One region of the Stagnihabitans sp. genome, then DNA from elsewhere that is predicted to be linked to it. Evidence: riboswitches for the same ligand, from Rfam matches in the RefSeq annotation. Region 1 holds a riboswitch; the other holds the start of a gene.
What was found. Region 1 has a riboswitch for cobalamin ahead of AC1Y2B_RS20830 (DUF1636 family protein). Riboswitches for the same ligand answer to the same signal wherever they lie in the genome.

Region 1 (7,774 bases):
GCACCAACCTTTGATCGCATGATCACCCATTTGCACGCCTCACGTCCATCGCGATGGAGTTGCGCCGGGTCAGCCACAGACCCGCCTCGCGCAGCCGCAGGAAGGTGTCCTGCATGGCCTGCAGAGCTGCCGGATTTTCGGCGTGAAGGAAAGCCCGCAGATCGTCGCGGCCCAGGGTCGCCTCGTGGTAGAGGTCGAAAAGATGGGGGGGAACCACCTCGGCAAGATGTGCAAAGGCGGCCATGTGGTCGAGGGTGGCGGCAATCTCGGCGGCCCCGCGGAAGCCGTGGCGCATCATGCCATCGGCCCAAGCCGGGTTGGCGGCGCGGGCGCGCACGACGCGGGCGATTTCTTCCGACAGGGTGCGGGCCTGCGGCGTGTCGGGACGGGTGGCGTCAAGATGATAGAGCGTGGGCTTTTTCGCGCCAAGCCGCGCCATGGCGGCGGCAAAGCCCGCCTCGTGCGCGGCATAGTCCTGCGCCACCAGCACATCGGTTTCGGCAAGGTCCTGACTGTGGATGAAGCTGTCGGCCTTGGACAGCCGCGCCTCAAGGGCGGCGCGGTCCTGACGGCTTTCGCCATCCTGCCCGATGGCCCAGCTGGAGGCTTGCAACCAAGCCTCTCCGGCGGCGGCGCGCGCTGCGTCCGAGAAGTCGTCATGGCCCATGCCAAGGCCATAGCGGCCCGGTTCGGGGGCGAAAACCCGGGGGCTGGCGGCGGCGTAGGGATTGTCCTCGGGCGCTTCTTCGCGCTGGCCAAGGGCCGCGGCGCCGGTCTCGAACACTTGGGCAAGGCCGGGAAAGATGTCGCGGAACAGGCCCGAGACGCGCAGCGTGACGTCAATGCGCGGTCGGTTCAAAAGCGCCAGCGGGATGATTTCCACGCCCGAGACGCGGGCGGAATTGTCGTCCCATGTCGGCGAAAGGCCCGCCAGATGCAATGCCATGGCGAAATCCTCGCCCGCCGTGCGCATGGTGGCCGAGCCCCAAAGGTCCACGACCAGACCCTTGGGATACTCGCCATGGTCCTGCAGGTGGCGGCGGATCAGCTCTTCGGCCAGCTTGATGCCCTGCGCATGGGCGGCCCGCGAGGGAACGGCGCGTGGGTCGACCGAGTAGAGGTTGCGCCCGGTCGGCAGCACGTCGCTGCGGCCCCGGTTGGGCGAGCCTGCGGGGCCGGGCGGGACGCGCTGGCCGGACAGGGCAGTCAGCAGGCCAAGCCGTTCAGCCGCGCCCTGCGGGCCACGGCCGAAGATATGCAGGCCGTCGCCATACTGGCTTTCCTTGATGTCGCAGACAAAGCGGTCAATCCGGGTGATCGCCTCCGCGGGCGAGGCGTTGGGCGGGATCGCCAGATCCGCCTCGACGCCCTGCGCCTGCGCCTCGTCCCGAATGGCGCGGATCAGGCGGTCGCGGCGGGACGGGTCGATGCCGTCGGCGGTGGAATATTCGTCCAGAAGCCGTTCCAGACGTTGCAAAGTTTCGGGAACCCCGGCTTCGGCCAAGGGCGGCGGCATGTGACCCAGAGTGACCGCCCCGATGCGGCGCTTGGCTTGGGCGGCCTCACCCGGGTCGTTGACGATGAAGGGGTAGATGACGGGCAAAGGTCCGATCAGCGCCTCGGGCCAGCAGGTGGCGGACAGGGCGACCGATTTGCCCGGCAGCCATTCCAGCGTGCCATGCGCCCCCATGTGGATCAACGCGTGCAGGCCTTGGGCGCGCAGCCACAGATAGAAGGCGACATAGGCGTGGCGCGGGGTCGCCGAAAGGTCGTGATATTCGGCATCGCGCTGCGCCACGCGGCCGCGTTCGGGCTGCAGCGCGATCAGGGTGGAGCCTCGGCGGATGCAGGGGAAGTGGAAGGCGCTGTCCTTGACCGACGGATCCTGCTCGGGCGGGCCCCAAAGGTGAAGGGCCGCGCGAAGATCATCGGGCAGGGTGTTGAGGGCGCTCAGATATTCGGAAACCGGCCACAGGGCGGCCTCGTGCTGAAGCACCTCGGCCGCAAGCGGGGCTGCATCGGTGGCGTAGCCTGCGGCGCACAGGTCGCACAGCAGCGCCTCGGTCGAGGCCAGCGCGTCAAGACCGACGGCATGCGCCATCTGATGCGCCCGGCCCGGATAGGTGGACAGGATCACGGCCAGCTTGCGATCCGCCGCAGGGGTGGCGGACAGCTGGTGCCAGGCCTTGACCTTTTGAACCACCGCCACGATCCGCCCGTCATCCGGCCGATGCGCGAAGCGCGAGAATTGCAGATCGGGGTCTTGCTTGCCCGGCGATTTGAAGCTGATCACCCCGGCCAAAAGACGGCCATCGACCTCGGGCAAGACCACATGCATCGCAAGGTCCGAGGGCGACAGGCCCCGGGCCGAGCCTGCCCAATCCCTGCGGCGCGCGGTCGACAGGGCGACCTGAAACACCGGACAGCCCCCGTCCAGGGGCGAGGTGCCATCCGGCCCCTTGGCGGAAAAGGCGGTGGCGTTGATCACGGCCACGGGCTGCGCCGCGCGCAGCGTCTGGGCGACCCAGTCGGCAGCAGCCCCCTTCAGCGAGGGGGCGAAAAGGCCGAAGGCCTGCAACCCGGCCTCGCGCAGGGCAAGGATCAGGGCATCGATCGGCGCAGTGTCGGCGGCCGTCAGATAGCTGCGATAGAAAACAACCGCCACGGCAGCGGGGGAACAGGCCGTCACAACCCCCTGCCCCGGCTCGTAAAACCCGCAGTCGGGCACGCGCTTGTCCCCCAGCACCGGGCCAGCATAAAGCCCGGCCGCCAGCGACAGTTGCGCCAGCGCGGCTTGGGCCGCCACAGCACCGCCCGCATCACAAAGTTCTGCCAAGCGCCGCAAGGTCGAAACGGGAAGCGTCGAAATCTCGTCCAGCCTTGCGTCCTCGCGGCCATCGGCGGGCAACACGGCAAGGGCAATCCCCTTGCGCCGCGCCAGATCGCCAAGGCTGGCCAGACCATAGGCCCAATAGGCCTCGCCGCCGATCAGCCGCACCAGAATGGCCTTGGCGCCCGAGGCGGTCTTGTCGATATAGGTGTCGACCGAGACCGGGTGTTTCAGCGCGACCAGATTGCACAGGCGCAACAGGGGCAATTTGCCCATGCTGCGCTTCCAGCCCGCCGCGAAGGCGCCCAGATCACTGTCCGAAAATGACAGCACCAGCAGATCCGCCGGGTCCTGACCCGGATCGAACGGCGTGGCCGTCTCTTCCAGCCCGTGACTTTCGCGGAAGGTGACGTGCATGTCAGGCGCCCAAGGTCGCGCGGATGGCGGCTGCGTCGATATCGCCACGCTCGGCAATCACCACCAGATGCGAGCTGCGCGGCAGGCTGCCCCACGGCCGGTCATACTGGCTGCGCACCCGCTCGCCCACCGCCTGCACCAAAAGGCGCATCGGTTTGCCGGTGACGGCGACATAGCCCTTCACGCGCAGGATCTTCTGCTCGCGCGCCAGGCGCACAATCGCGGCGGCCAGCACATCGACCGAGGCGACCTCGGCCAGGTCGACGACGACCGAGTTGAAATCGTCATGTTCGTGCGGCTCGTCGCCGTCGTGGTGGCTGGGGCGTCCGGCCAGATCGTCCTCGGCGGCCGCGTTGAGGCCAAGGATCACGCGGGGGTCGATGACGCCCTCGCTCATCGTCAGGATCGGCAGGGTCCGGCCCTTTTCGGCGGCTTCCGCCACGATCACGGCGCGGGCTGCCGCCACACCGGCTTCCCCGGCCAGATCGGCCTTGGTCAGCAAGACGATGTCGGCGCACGAGATCTGGTCTTCAAAAACCTCGCCCAGCGGCGTGTCATGTTCGCCCGCCGCAATCTGCGCCTCGGTCAGTTCCCCGGCGAAATGACCCGAGGCCACGGCTTCGGCATCGGCAAGCGTGATCACGCCATCAACGGTGATCAGGCTGCGGATGCCCGGCCAGTCGAACGCCTTGAGCAGCGGCTTGGGCAGCGCCAGGCCCGAGGTTTCGATCAGGATATGGTCGGGCCGGTGCGGCAGGGCCAGCAAGGCCTCGATCGTCGGGATGAATTCATCCGCCACGGTGCAGCAGATGCAGCCGTTGGCCAGTTCCACGATGTTTTCCACCGGGCAATTCTCATCGGCGCAGGATTTCAGGATGTCGCCATCGACCCCCACGGTGCCGAATTCATTGACCAGAACGGCAAGCCGCTTGCCCTGCGGATTGGCCATAAGATGGCGGATCAGCGTCGTCTTGCCCGCGCCCAGAAAGCCGGTGATCACGGTCACGGGGATTTTTGCAAGGTTGGTCATTCAGGCCTCCGGCATTTGGGATTCGAGGGGCGGGATTCGGGCGATGGATTGTTTTCGGAAGATCACCGGGCGTTCGCGCCACGGCACCAGTCCGTCGGTGGTCTTGGCATAGGCGGCCGCACCCGCCAGGATATCAGCCGCGTTGTCTTCGGTCATGCGGCCATAAACATAGCCCCAGGCGCCGGGTTTGGACAGCGCCACCGAGGCGCCGGTGTTGCAAGCCGACAGGCAGTCGATCGGCAGGACGGTGACGCCTTCGGGCACCGGCAAGGCCGCGATGGCCGCCCACAGGCGCGCGCCTGTGCAGGCCTCGCCCTCCGCGACCGGTCGTCCCGCCTTGCAGGTCATGCAGATGTGCAGTCTCGCGGCCATCATCATCCTTAAAGGGGCAATGCCGCGAACAGGGGGATACCCCCCACTTCGCCACGGCACACCCCGTCCGTCAAAGTCGTCTACGCTGGCAGGTCTCCCGGCTTGCGAAGCTGGGGTTTCCCCCGGATCAGCCGCCTTCCCGGTTGCCCAGTGGCTTGGCTGACCTCTCCGGTCACGGTCGCGGGGGCGGCTGCGCCTTGGCTTTCGCCTGTCGCATTCCCTTTTAGCCTGTCGTAAGACAAGCACCAACGTCGCCTCACCTCTGGCAGGATGGGCGCTTAACGTCAAGGACACCCGCCGCCATGTCATCCACCGATTCCGACACCCCGCCTGAATCCGCCACCATCTCTGACGCCAATCCCGATGCACGGCACAACGCCAAGATGGCCAAGAAGAAGGCCGCGCGTGACAAGATCATGGCGGGCAAGGCCGGCGACAAGGGGCTGATCATCGTCCACACCGGGACGGGCAAAGGGAAAAGCTCCTCGGGCTTCGGGATGATCCTGCGCTGTGTGGCGCATGAGATGCCCTGCGCCGTCGTGCAGTTCATCAAGGGGGCCTGGGATACCGGCGAACGCCGCCTGCTGACCGAGAATTTCAGCGACCTTTGCGAATTCCACGCGATGGGCGAGGGCTTTACCTGGGAAACGCAGGACCGCGCCCGCGACATCGCCGCCGCCCAAGCCGGCTGGGCCAAGGCGAAAGATCTGATCCGCGACCCCGACATCCGCTTCGTCCTGCTGGACGAGATCATCATCGCCATGCGCTACGACTATATTGCAACCGACGAGGTGGTGGCCTTCCTGAAGGCCGAAAAGCCGCCCCTGACCCATGTCTGTCTGACCGGCCGTGGTGCGTCCGAGGCTTTGATCGAGGCCGCCGATCTGGTGACCGAAATGACGCTGGTCAAGCACCCGTTCCGCTCTGGCATCAAGGCGCAGCCGGGGGTCGAGTTTTGAAGCTGATTGCCTGGGATTTCGATGGTGTACTCAACAAGGGCCATCAGGGCGGCTTTCATGAATGGCAATCCAGCTTCGAGGCTGATCTCGGTGTTTCGGCATCGGTCTTCACCGACTTCATGTTCGGTTCCGGTCTGTTCAACGAGGTCCTGACGGGCAAGCGCGACCTCATGGACCTGCTGGCCGACTGGAAAGCCACCCATGCTGTCCCGCATGAGGTGGACGCCGTCTTGGACTACTGGCTGAGCAAGGATGCCAACCCTGATGCGCAGGTGCTGACATGGCTTGATGCCTGCCCGGTGCCGGGCGTGATCGCCACCAACAACGAGGCGCATCGGGCGAACTATATGTGGGAAAAGATGGGCTTTCAGGCGCGGATGCAGAAGATCTTCGCCTCGGGCCCGTTGGGGGTGAAAAAGCCCGACGGCAAATTCTTCGCCGCGATCGAGGACTGGTGCGGCCTGCCTGCCGCCGAGATCCTGCTGATCGACGACGCCGAAAAGAACATCACGGCCGCCGCCGCGCGGGGCTGGCAGACTTTCCATTTCACCGATGAAACCCGGGCCGGATTGCCTGAGGTTCTGGGAATATCCCGATGACCGCCATCATGATTCAGGGCGCAGGCTCCAACGTCGGCAAGTCACTGATCGTGGCGGGGCTGTGCCGGGCGGCCAGATTGCGGGGCCTGTCCGTCGCCCCGTTCAAGCCGCAGAACATGTCCAACAACGCCGCCGTCACCGTGGACGGTGGCGAGATTGGCCGGGCGCAGGCGCTGCAGGCGCTGGCCTGCGGGCTGGAGCCGCACACCGACATGAACCCGGTGCTGCTGAAGCCCGAATCCGAAGTGGGGTCACAGGTGGTCGTGCACGGCAAGCGCGTGGCCACGGTAAAGGCGCGGGACTATGCGGCGCTGAAACCCTCGCTGATGGCACCGGTCTTGCAAAGCTTTCACCGGTTGAGCGCCGCGTATGATCTGGTGATCGTGGAGGGGGCTGGCTCTCCGGCAGAGGTGAACCTGCGCGCGGGCGATATTGCCAACATGGGGTTCGCCATGGCGGCGGGTGTGCCGGTGGTGCTGGTCGGCGACATCGACCGGGGCGGCGTGATTGCGCAGATGGTGGGGACGCAAGCCGTGCTGGCGCCCGAGGATGAGGCGCTGATCAAAGGCTTTATCATCAACAAGTTCCGCGGCGATCCTCAGCTGTTCGACGATGGCTACCGGCTGATTGAAACCCGCACCGGATGGCAGGGGCTTGGCGTCCTGCCCTATTTCCCGCAGGCGTGGCGTCTGCCTGCCGAGGATGCGCTCGACATCGCCCCCACAGCCGGCGAGGGCGTCAAGATCGTCTGCCTGCAACTGTCGCGCATTGCCAATTTCGACGACCTTGACCCGCTGAAATCGGAACCCGGCATCCAAGTCCAGATGATCCGCGCCGGCGAGGCGATCCCCGGCGACTGCGCCCTTGTCATCATCCCGGGCAGTAAATCCACGCGCGGCGATCTGGCCTACCTGCGCCAACAGGGCTGGGACATTGATCTTCTGGCGCATCACCGGCGCGGCGGGCGGATCTTGGGGATTTGCGGCGGGTATCAGATGCTTGGCACCAAAGTCTCGGACCCCGAGGGTATCGAGGGACCGGCCGGCGTGACCGAAGGGCTGGGCCTTCTGGACATCGAAACCACGATGACCCCGGACAAGCGCCTGACCCGCACCCAAGCCATCCATGCCGCCACCGGGCAACCGATCGAGGCCTATGAAATCCACATCGGCCGTTCGGATGGCGCGGACCGCGCGCGCCCCTTCGCGACGATCGACGGGGCGCCCGAAGGCGCACACTCTGCCGATGGCCGGGTCATGGGCAGCTATCTGCATGGCATGTTCGCGCAGGATGCCTTCCGGGCGGCGTTCCTGCAAGGGCTGGGCCTGCCCGCCACACACCGCAACCACGGTGCCGAGGTGGAGGCGACACTTGACCAGCTTGCCGCCCATATCGAGGCGCATCTGGACGTCTCGGCCCTGCTGCGGCTGGCCCAAGGCTGAGACCTGCGCGGCAGAAGGGCCATCTGCCGCTTTTACACGATGGCCAGCACCGCGATCAGCGCGGCCAGCGCCAGAACCGCCGCCAGGTACAGGTTCAGCCCGCGCCCCAGATCCATCGGCCCGGG
Region 2 (7,774 bases), on a different contig from region 1:
ATTACGAGGTCAACGCGCTGGACCACAACGCCGTCATCGGACGCCATGACGAGATTGCCAACCTGATCCTTGCCACCGGCTTTTCCGGCCACGGCGTCATGCACGCGCCCGCAGCGGGGCGCGGCGTGGCGGAACTTCTGACTCATGGGGGCTATACCTCGCTGGACCTGTCGCCTTTGGGCTATCATCGCATTCGGTCAGGCCAAGCGCTGACCGAATCCATCGTCTATTGAAGGAAATATCCATGCGCTTTACCGGGAAAGTTGTCGTCATCACGGGGGGCGCGCAGGGCATCGGCCGGGCCACCGCCGAGCGGTTCCTGACGGAAGGCGCCAAGGTGGTCATCGCCGACATCAACGCCGAAAAGCTGGCGGCAACGGCGGCCCAGACCGGTGCCTTGGCCGTCGTCACCGACGTGTCGGACAAGGCGCAGGTCGATGCCCTGATCGCCGCTGCGGTGGCAGCCTATGGCCGGATCGACGTCATGGTGAACAACGCCGGCATCGCCCCGGTGATGGACTTCCTCGACGTCTCATCCGAAAGCTTCGACCGGGTGATCGGCGTCAACCTCAAGGGCGCTTTCCTTGGGACCCAAGCCGCCGCACGGGCGATGATCGCGCAAGGGCAGGGCGGGGTGATCATCAACATGTCCTCGATCAACTCTGGCCTCGCCAACCCGAGTGTCGCGACCTATGCGATTTCCAAGGGCGGGATGAACCAGGTGACCTCCACCGCCGCCGTGGCCTTTGCGCCGCATGGCATCCGGGTGTGCGGTGTGGGCCCCGGGACGATTGCAACCGAGATCATCAAGGGCGCCTTCACGGAACGGGCCGGCATGCACGCCATCCTTGCCCGCACCCCCTTGGGCCGCTTGGGAGAGCCGGAAGAGATCGCCGCCGTGGTGGCCTTCCTCGCCTCGGACGATGCATCCTATATCACCGGTGAGACGATCTATCCTGACGGCGGGCGGCGCATCCTGAATTACACGGTTCCGGTCAGGGAGTAGGCCATGATCTTCGACAAGCTGCATCACGTTTGCATCGTCGTCCATGACATCGACAAAAGTCAGGCATATTATGAAAGCATCGGCATCGGCCCCTGGGTCGCCTATCCCCCGCTGTCGGAATATGTCGATTTGCAGGTGCCAAGCCGCGAAGGCTTCACTGCCATGCAGTACCGCATCTGCAACCTGCCCAGCATCCAGCTGCAACTTTGCCAACCCGACCACAACCCCAGCCCGCAGCGCCAGCATCTGGATGAAAAGGGCGAGGGCGTGTTCCATCTGGGTTTCGAGGTTCCAGATGCAGACGCGGCCGAGGCAGCCTTGGGCCTGCCGGTCAAGATGAGGGGGCGGCGGGCCAATGGCACGGGCTTCACCTATTACGACACGCCGATCGTGACGCTGCTGACGCGGGCCACCAACAAGCCCGGCACGTGATCGGGATGGATCGGGGCGATGAGGCCACGGCTGGCCGATTGCGGATGCAAAGGGCAGCCACGACATCCTGCATCCGCACGCAGGAATGGGGAAAGTGCGGACTGCCGCAGCACTTGGGCGAAGGTGGTTGTGCGACCGGATCTGGCGGATGACCTGACGGGCTTTTGACCGCAGCGGCGGAATGGTCAATGATTTTACGCGGCCATATATCTTGACTGTTTTGCTTTCCGAGGGCTACAAGGGCACGTCGGCGGGACCTACCGCGCCGCGCCCGGGCAATTCGGCCTCAGGAACCTGCCGCCATGTCCTTTCCTGCCCCAGACGCGCCGTTTTGCCTTGGAATGGCGGCCAAGGGGTTTGCAGGGCAGGTCATGGCCATCGTGGTCAGTGATCCGGCATCCAGCCTGTCGCCCGCCGAAATGGAGCGGCGTCTGATCGAGTTGGGGTTTGTCGAGGGGGCGCAGGTGCAAATCCTCCACGAGGGCCTGTTTGGCCGCGACCCCATCGCTGTGCGGGTGAACGGGGCCACCGTGGCACTGCGCCGGCGCGAAGCGATGGCCATTCAGGTCGCCTGATCAATACCAAAGGAATACCGTCATGGCCGATCTTATCGCGACCCAAGAGCTGCGCTTTGCCATTGTGGGCGCACCGAACTGCGGCAAGACTGCGGTCTTCAACGCGCTGACCGGCAGCCGCCAGAAGGTTGGCAACTATGCCGGTGTCACCGTTGAACGCAAATCCGGCCTGGCCCGCACGCCCGAAGGGCGGATGCTGCAGATCGTGGACCTGCCCGGCACCTATTCCCTGCGAGCCCGCAGCCCCGACGAGGAAGTGACGCGCGATGTCGTGCTGGGCACCCATGCGCGTGAGCCCGTGCCGGATATGTTGCTGGTGGTGGCCGATGCGACCTCGCCGCGGTCAGGCCTGCGGCTGGTGATGGAGTTGCGCAAGGTCGGGCGGCCGATGATCCTGATCCTGAACATGATCGATATCGCGCGGCATCGGGGCATCGAGATTGATCTGGCCAAAATGTCGACTGGCCTTGGGATTCCGGTGGTGGCTGCCACCGCCGTCCGCCGAGGCGGTCTTGATGCCCTGTGGCAGGCACTCGATGCCGCCGTGACACAGGGCATTGAACCCGCCGGCACGAACCGTTGGGCTCCGCCGACCGCCGGCGATCTGCGGCAGGGCCATCGCGCGGCGGACGCTTTGATCGCTGCGGCCGTGAAAGAGCCGGCAAAGCCCGATACGCTGACCAACCGGATCGATCAGGTCCTGTTGCACCCGGTGGCTGGGCTGGTGATCCTGCTGGGGCTGATGTTCCTGATGTTTCAGGCGGTGTTCAGCTGGGCCAAGCCGCTGATGGACGGGATCTCGTTCATATTTGACCACATGGGCTTGATCGTTGGCCAGGTGCTGCCCGAGGGCCTGCTGCAAAGCTTCCTGCGCGATGGCGTGATCTCGGGCGTGGGCGGGGTGCTGATTTTTCTGCCGCAGATCCTGATCCTGTTCCTGTTCATCCTGTTGCTGGAGGATCTGGGCTACATGGCGCGCGCTGCCTTTCTGATGGATCGGATCATGGGCGGGGCAGGGCTGCATGGCCGGGCCTTCATCCCGCTGTTGTCCAGCTTCGCCTGCGCCATTCCCGGCATCATGGCGGCGCGGGTGATCGACAACCGCCGCGACCGGCTGACCACCATTCTGGTGGCGCCGTTGATCACCTGTTCGGCGCGCATCCCGGTTTATACCCTGATCATCGCGGCCTTCATCCCGTCGCGTCAGGTGGCGGGTGTCTTCAACCTGCAAGGGCTGGTGATGTTCGGCCTTTATGCGGCAGGCATCGGGGCGGCGCTGGGCGTGTCGGCGCTGGCCAAGCTTCTGTTCTGGCGCAACCAGCCCGCGCCGCCGTTCATGCTGGAACTGCCAGATTACAAGATGCCGCAGGCCCGAGGCGTGCTGCTGGGGCTGGCCACCCGGGCGCAGATCTTTCTCAAACGCGCCGGGACCACGATTTTCAGCATGACGGTTCTGATCTGGCTTCTGGCCACGTTTCCCCGCGCCCCCCTGGTCGCGACCGAGCCCGGCATCCTGTACAGCTTCGCCGCGATGATCGGTCATGTCATCCAGCCGGTTCTGGCCCCGATCGGGTTCAACTGGCAGATCAGCATCGCGCTTGTGCCCGGCATGGCCGCCCGTGAGGTTGCCGTATCATCGCTTGGCACCGTCTACGCCATTCAGGGCGATGGCGGTCTGATCGGCCAGACGCTGGCCCACAGCTGGAGCCTTGCGACTGCCCTGTCGTTTCTGGTCTGGTACATCTTCGCCCCGCAGTGCGCCTCGACCCTTGCGGTGATCCGGCGCGAGACCGGGGGCTGGACCTGGATGTGGGTGACCTTCTTCTACATGTTGGCGCTGGCCTATCTGGGGGCCTTTGTGACCTATCAGACAGCGGTTCTGCTGGGTGCCGGATAAGATGCGGGGCGATCAGACCTCGTCATAGCCGCGCAGTTTGTACAGCGCCAACGAGGCGACCCAGCCCAGAATGAACAGACCGATGATGCCATAGCCCAACAAGCCGAAGCTGTCGTTCAATGCCCCGACGCCATCCCAGAAGGTGCCCGCCAGTCCAAGCTTGTCCTGCACCAGGCCCAAAGTCTCGATCCCGCCAACAAGAACGGCCACCATCACCGACAGCGCCGTGATGGTCAGGTTGTAGTAAAGTTTGCGGATCGGCTTCTGGAAGGCCCAGCCATAGGCCCCCAGCATCAGAATGCCATCCGAGGTGTCAATCAGGGCCATGCCGGCGCAGAACAGCGTCGGAAAGACCATGATCGACCACGGCGAAAGGCCGCCCGCAACACCGGCGGCCGAGATGCCCAGCAGGCTGACCTCAGTCGCGGTGTCAAAGCCCAGGCCGAACAGCAGGCCCAGCAGATAGATGTGCCAATCCCGCTCGATCAGCCGGAACAGACGACGAAAGATCCGCGCCATCAGGCCGCCACCGGACAGCAGCAGGTCGAGGTCGTCTTCTGCCAGCGTGCCGCCGCCTTTGACTTTCTGAAAGCTGCGCCAGGTGTTGATCAGGATGAAGAGGTTTGCACCGGCGAGGGTGAACAGGAAGAAGGCCGAGATCATGGTGGAGGCCACCCCACCTATCGCCCGGTAGGCCTCGAACCCCTGACCCTGCAGCATATGGGCCGTCAGGGCGACGACCAGTGACATCAGCACGACAATGGTGGAATGGCCAAGCGAGAAGAACAGGCCGACCGCGACGGGCCGCTTGCCTTCTTGCATCAACTTGCGGGTGATGTTGTCGACGGCGGCAATGTGGTCGGCATCGACGGCATGGCGCAGGCCGAAGCTGTAGGCCAAAAGCGCCGTGCCCAGCAGCAGCGGATAATCCCGAAAGGCCACGAAGGCCCAAAGCCAGGCCACCGCGTTGAAGGCCAGCAGAAAGCCCATCACCAAGATGACCTTGCGTTTCAACTGGGGCGGGGCGGACGCGAAGATCCGGTTCAGCATCATCTTCCACTTTCTCCCGGACACCCTCCGTGTCGGGTAAAGACCGATGCGCCACGCCAGAGCCCTGGCATGGCTTTGCGGCCATTGGCACGATGACGGGCAGGTCTCCTGGCTCGCGGGTCTATCGACTTGTCCGGCCTTCCCGGTTTCCCAGTGGCATGTCGGACAGATCGTCGCCGCTTACAGTTGCGGGGGCAGCCACGGATCAGGCCCCTGTTGGGTCATCCCTACCGTGTTCCCTATTACTCCATCAGGCTTGGCCTGATTGGAACCAGTCGAGGTGCAGAAGTACCCAGCGGCCCGCAGTTGTCCAGACCAATTGCGACCCATCCGGGCCAGGATGCGGCGAAAGCAGGCGGTCCGTTTCGCCGCGTCACCTGTGATCGGCAACTCCAAGACCTGTCTGCCTTCGTCCGCCGCAAGCGCGGGCCAGAACCTTGGTGATCATCCTGTCAGCGGGCGGGCAATGCCTGCCGCCGGTCATTCAGGCCAAGGCGGGATGTGCCGCAGCCTTGGGCAGCTGCGGAGCCACCGAGATCATGCGGTTGATTTCGGTGCCTTTCAGGCCGATGGCCTTGGGGTTGCGGATGCCGGGCAGGAAGGCGACGTCGAACAGTTCGTCAATCACCCCCTCGATGCGGACCCATTCGACGACCGCGCCACTGCGCGTGTCGATGACCAGAAGGCCGGTGCGGGCATCGACGTCATGCGCGCGCAAAGCCTCTTCCAGGGCCAGTCCGCCAAAGGTGCGGTTCTCGCGGGCGCGGGACAGGCCCACCACGGCGTAGGGGCCGGCAAAGGTCAAACCCCGGGCATAGCCGGGGCAGAAGGTGACGGGGCGAAACTGGCCATCCTCGATCCAGCCGAATTCGCCGCTGCCCGAGTTCAAAAGCCACAGCTTGCCGTCATGCAGCCTGGGCGAATGCGGCATCGACAGGCCCGCGGCCACGACCTTGCCCGAGGCCACCTCGACCACCACCCCGCCGTCGCGTCGGCGGTCGCGCCAGCCATCCGCGACATCCGATCGCGACACACAGGTCACATAGCGCGGTGTGCCACCCTCCATCGCGAGGCCGTTGAGGTGGCAGCAATCCTCTGGCGCCAACTTTCGGATGAACGGCGGCTGCCACAGGGGGCGAAAGCTGTGACCTTCGGCCGTTGTGGCAAGGCAGTTGAACAAGGTGTTGGCAAAGACCGGCTGACCCTGCGCGTCCAGGCCCACATCATGGATGTCGATGTCGCCGGTGATCCAGGTCTGGTGCGGGGCGTAGAGGGCGTCCGTGTCCCCATCGACGGACCCGGCCGGAAGAAGATTGTCGAAACGGTAAAGCTGGATTTCCGTCGCAAGATACAGCGAGCGGGCATCCTGCGACACCGCAAGGCCCATGCAGCGCGGGAACGAGCGGTCGAAGACGGCCAGCGATCCATCGGGCTTGGCCCCAAGGAAGAACACCTTGCCACCCTGATAGGTCGTGAACGCCAGCGACCCGCCCACCACTGACAACCAAGACATGAACCCGCGTGACGTGGTCAGCGCGAAGGCGGGCGTTTGGTCGGCAGGGACTTCGGATGTCATGGCGCGCTTTCCGGAAGGGTGTATTTTGCACTACGCCTGCACGAATTAAGTTGTCAATCTTTGCCTTGCATTGAATTGGACGAATGGCGCGACACCCAAGGAAAAGACAGGGTTTTGCGAAAGTATTTCACGATAAACGAAAGTTTATAAAATGGTACAACCGTATATTCTTGGCCCCCTTATTTGCAATTTCATGGCGGCCGGATTAAAGCGTCATGTCAAGCTCTTTGAATACACTTCATCTCCGACTAACATAAATAGTTAACTATATCAGTATCTTACATATTTCTCATGGTTATCCACTTGTGCCACACAAGTGGACGGCAGAGCGAAAGTCTGGCTTGATGGATTTGAACGACTTCTGTTGACGCATTGCCGATCTTCGGTGGGGTTTGCGAAGTCGCCGTCCATAGATCCGTAGCAGGATCACATATGAACCAGGGCTGGGGGTTTGCTTGACTCTGCGGTGCGCCGCACGGGTGGGGATCCTTTGGCACGCAAGGCACAAGAGGCGTGAATGACCTATCAACTCGGCAACCTGACTTCGGATCAAGGCTTCACGATCTTCGGGGAAAATGCCTTTAGCTATGCCGGCATCAGCGTCCACTCGGCCGGCGACGTGAATGGTGACAACATCGCTGATGTAATCGTCGGGTCTATGGGGACGGCCTATGTGGTCTATGGCACGACTTCGACCACGCGGGCCGATATCGATCTTAACAACCTTGCCCCGTCAGACGGCTTCAAAATCTCTGGTACAGGCAATGCATATTTCGGGTACACTGTTTCTGCTGCGGGTGACGTCAACGGCGACGGCTTTGCTGATGTGATCGTGGGCGTTCCATTTGAGGGCAATGGCTTGGGAGCCAGCGCTTATGTGGTGTTTGGTGCGGCGTCTCAGCCGGTTGGCGGTGTCGATGTCACGACGATGACCGCGGCCCAAGGGGTCCACATTGAAGCGGCGGCAGTCAACGCTACCGATAGCTGGATAAGTGTGTCGAATGCCGGTGACCTGAATGGCGACGGCTACGATGATTTGATCATCGGGATTCCCACCGTACAAGGCTACCAGGGTGCGGCCTATGTGGTCTCTGGCCTCGCTGTGACGAATGCGTCGAATGGCGTGATCAATCTTAGCGCATTGGCTAACGATCAGGGCGCGGCGATTTCCGGCGCTGCCTTTGGGGCGGCGCAGCTTGGGGTCAGCGTCGCAGGCGGCGGGGACTTCAACCATGATG

Region 2: another riboswitch for cobalamin. It lies ahead of AC1Y2B_RS18855 (HoxN/HupN/NixA family nickel/cobalt transporter); the one in region 1 lies ahead of AC1Y2B_RS20830 (DUF1636 family protein).

The regions. Positions count from the first base shown of each region.
Region 1 covers NZ_CBBQHX010000049.1:11,081-18,854, forward strand. Annotated here, with positions in the region: gene cobG (precorrin-3B synthase) at 1-30, opposite strand, end outside; gene cobN (cobaltochelatase subunit CobN) at 23-3,247, opposite strand; gene cobW (cobalamin biosynthesis protein CobW) at 3,249-4,277, opposite strand; gene AC1Y2B_RS20830 (DUF1636 family protein) at 4,278-4,649, opposite strand; cobalamin riboswitch at 4,720-4,914, opposite strand; gene cobO (cob(I)yrinic acid a,c-diamide adenosyltransferase) at 4,952-5,608, shown strand; gene AC1Y2B_RS20840 (HAD family hydrolase) at 5,605-6,207, shown strand; gene AC1Y2B_RS20845 (cobyric acid synthase) at 6,204-7,649, shown strand; gene cbiB (adenosylcobinamide-phosphate synthase CbiB) at 7,682-7,774, opposite strand, start outside.
Region 2 covers NZ_CBBQHX010000037.1:3,260-11,033, reverse strand. Annotated here, with positions in the region: gene AC1Y2B_RS18880 (NAD(P)/FAD-dependent oxidoreductase) at 1-233, shown strand, start outside; gene AC1Y2B_RS18875 (SDR family NAD(P)-dependent oxidoreductase) at 245-1,006, shown strand; gene AC1Y2B_RS18870 (VOC family protein) at 1,010-1,438, shown strand; gene AC1Y2B_RS18865 (FeoA family protein) at 1,741-2,013, shown strand; gene feoB (ferrous iron transporter B) at 2,036-3,910, shown strand; gene AC1Y2B_RS18855 (HoxN/HupN/NixA family nickel/cobalt transporter) at 3,923-4,963, opposite strand; cobalamin riboswitch at 5,042-5,251, opposite strand; gene AC1Y2B_RS18850 (TIGR03032 family protein) at 5,445-6,536, opposite strand; partial or broken gene AC1Y2B_RS18845 (beta strand repeat-containing protein) at 7,054-7,774, shown strand, end outside.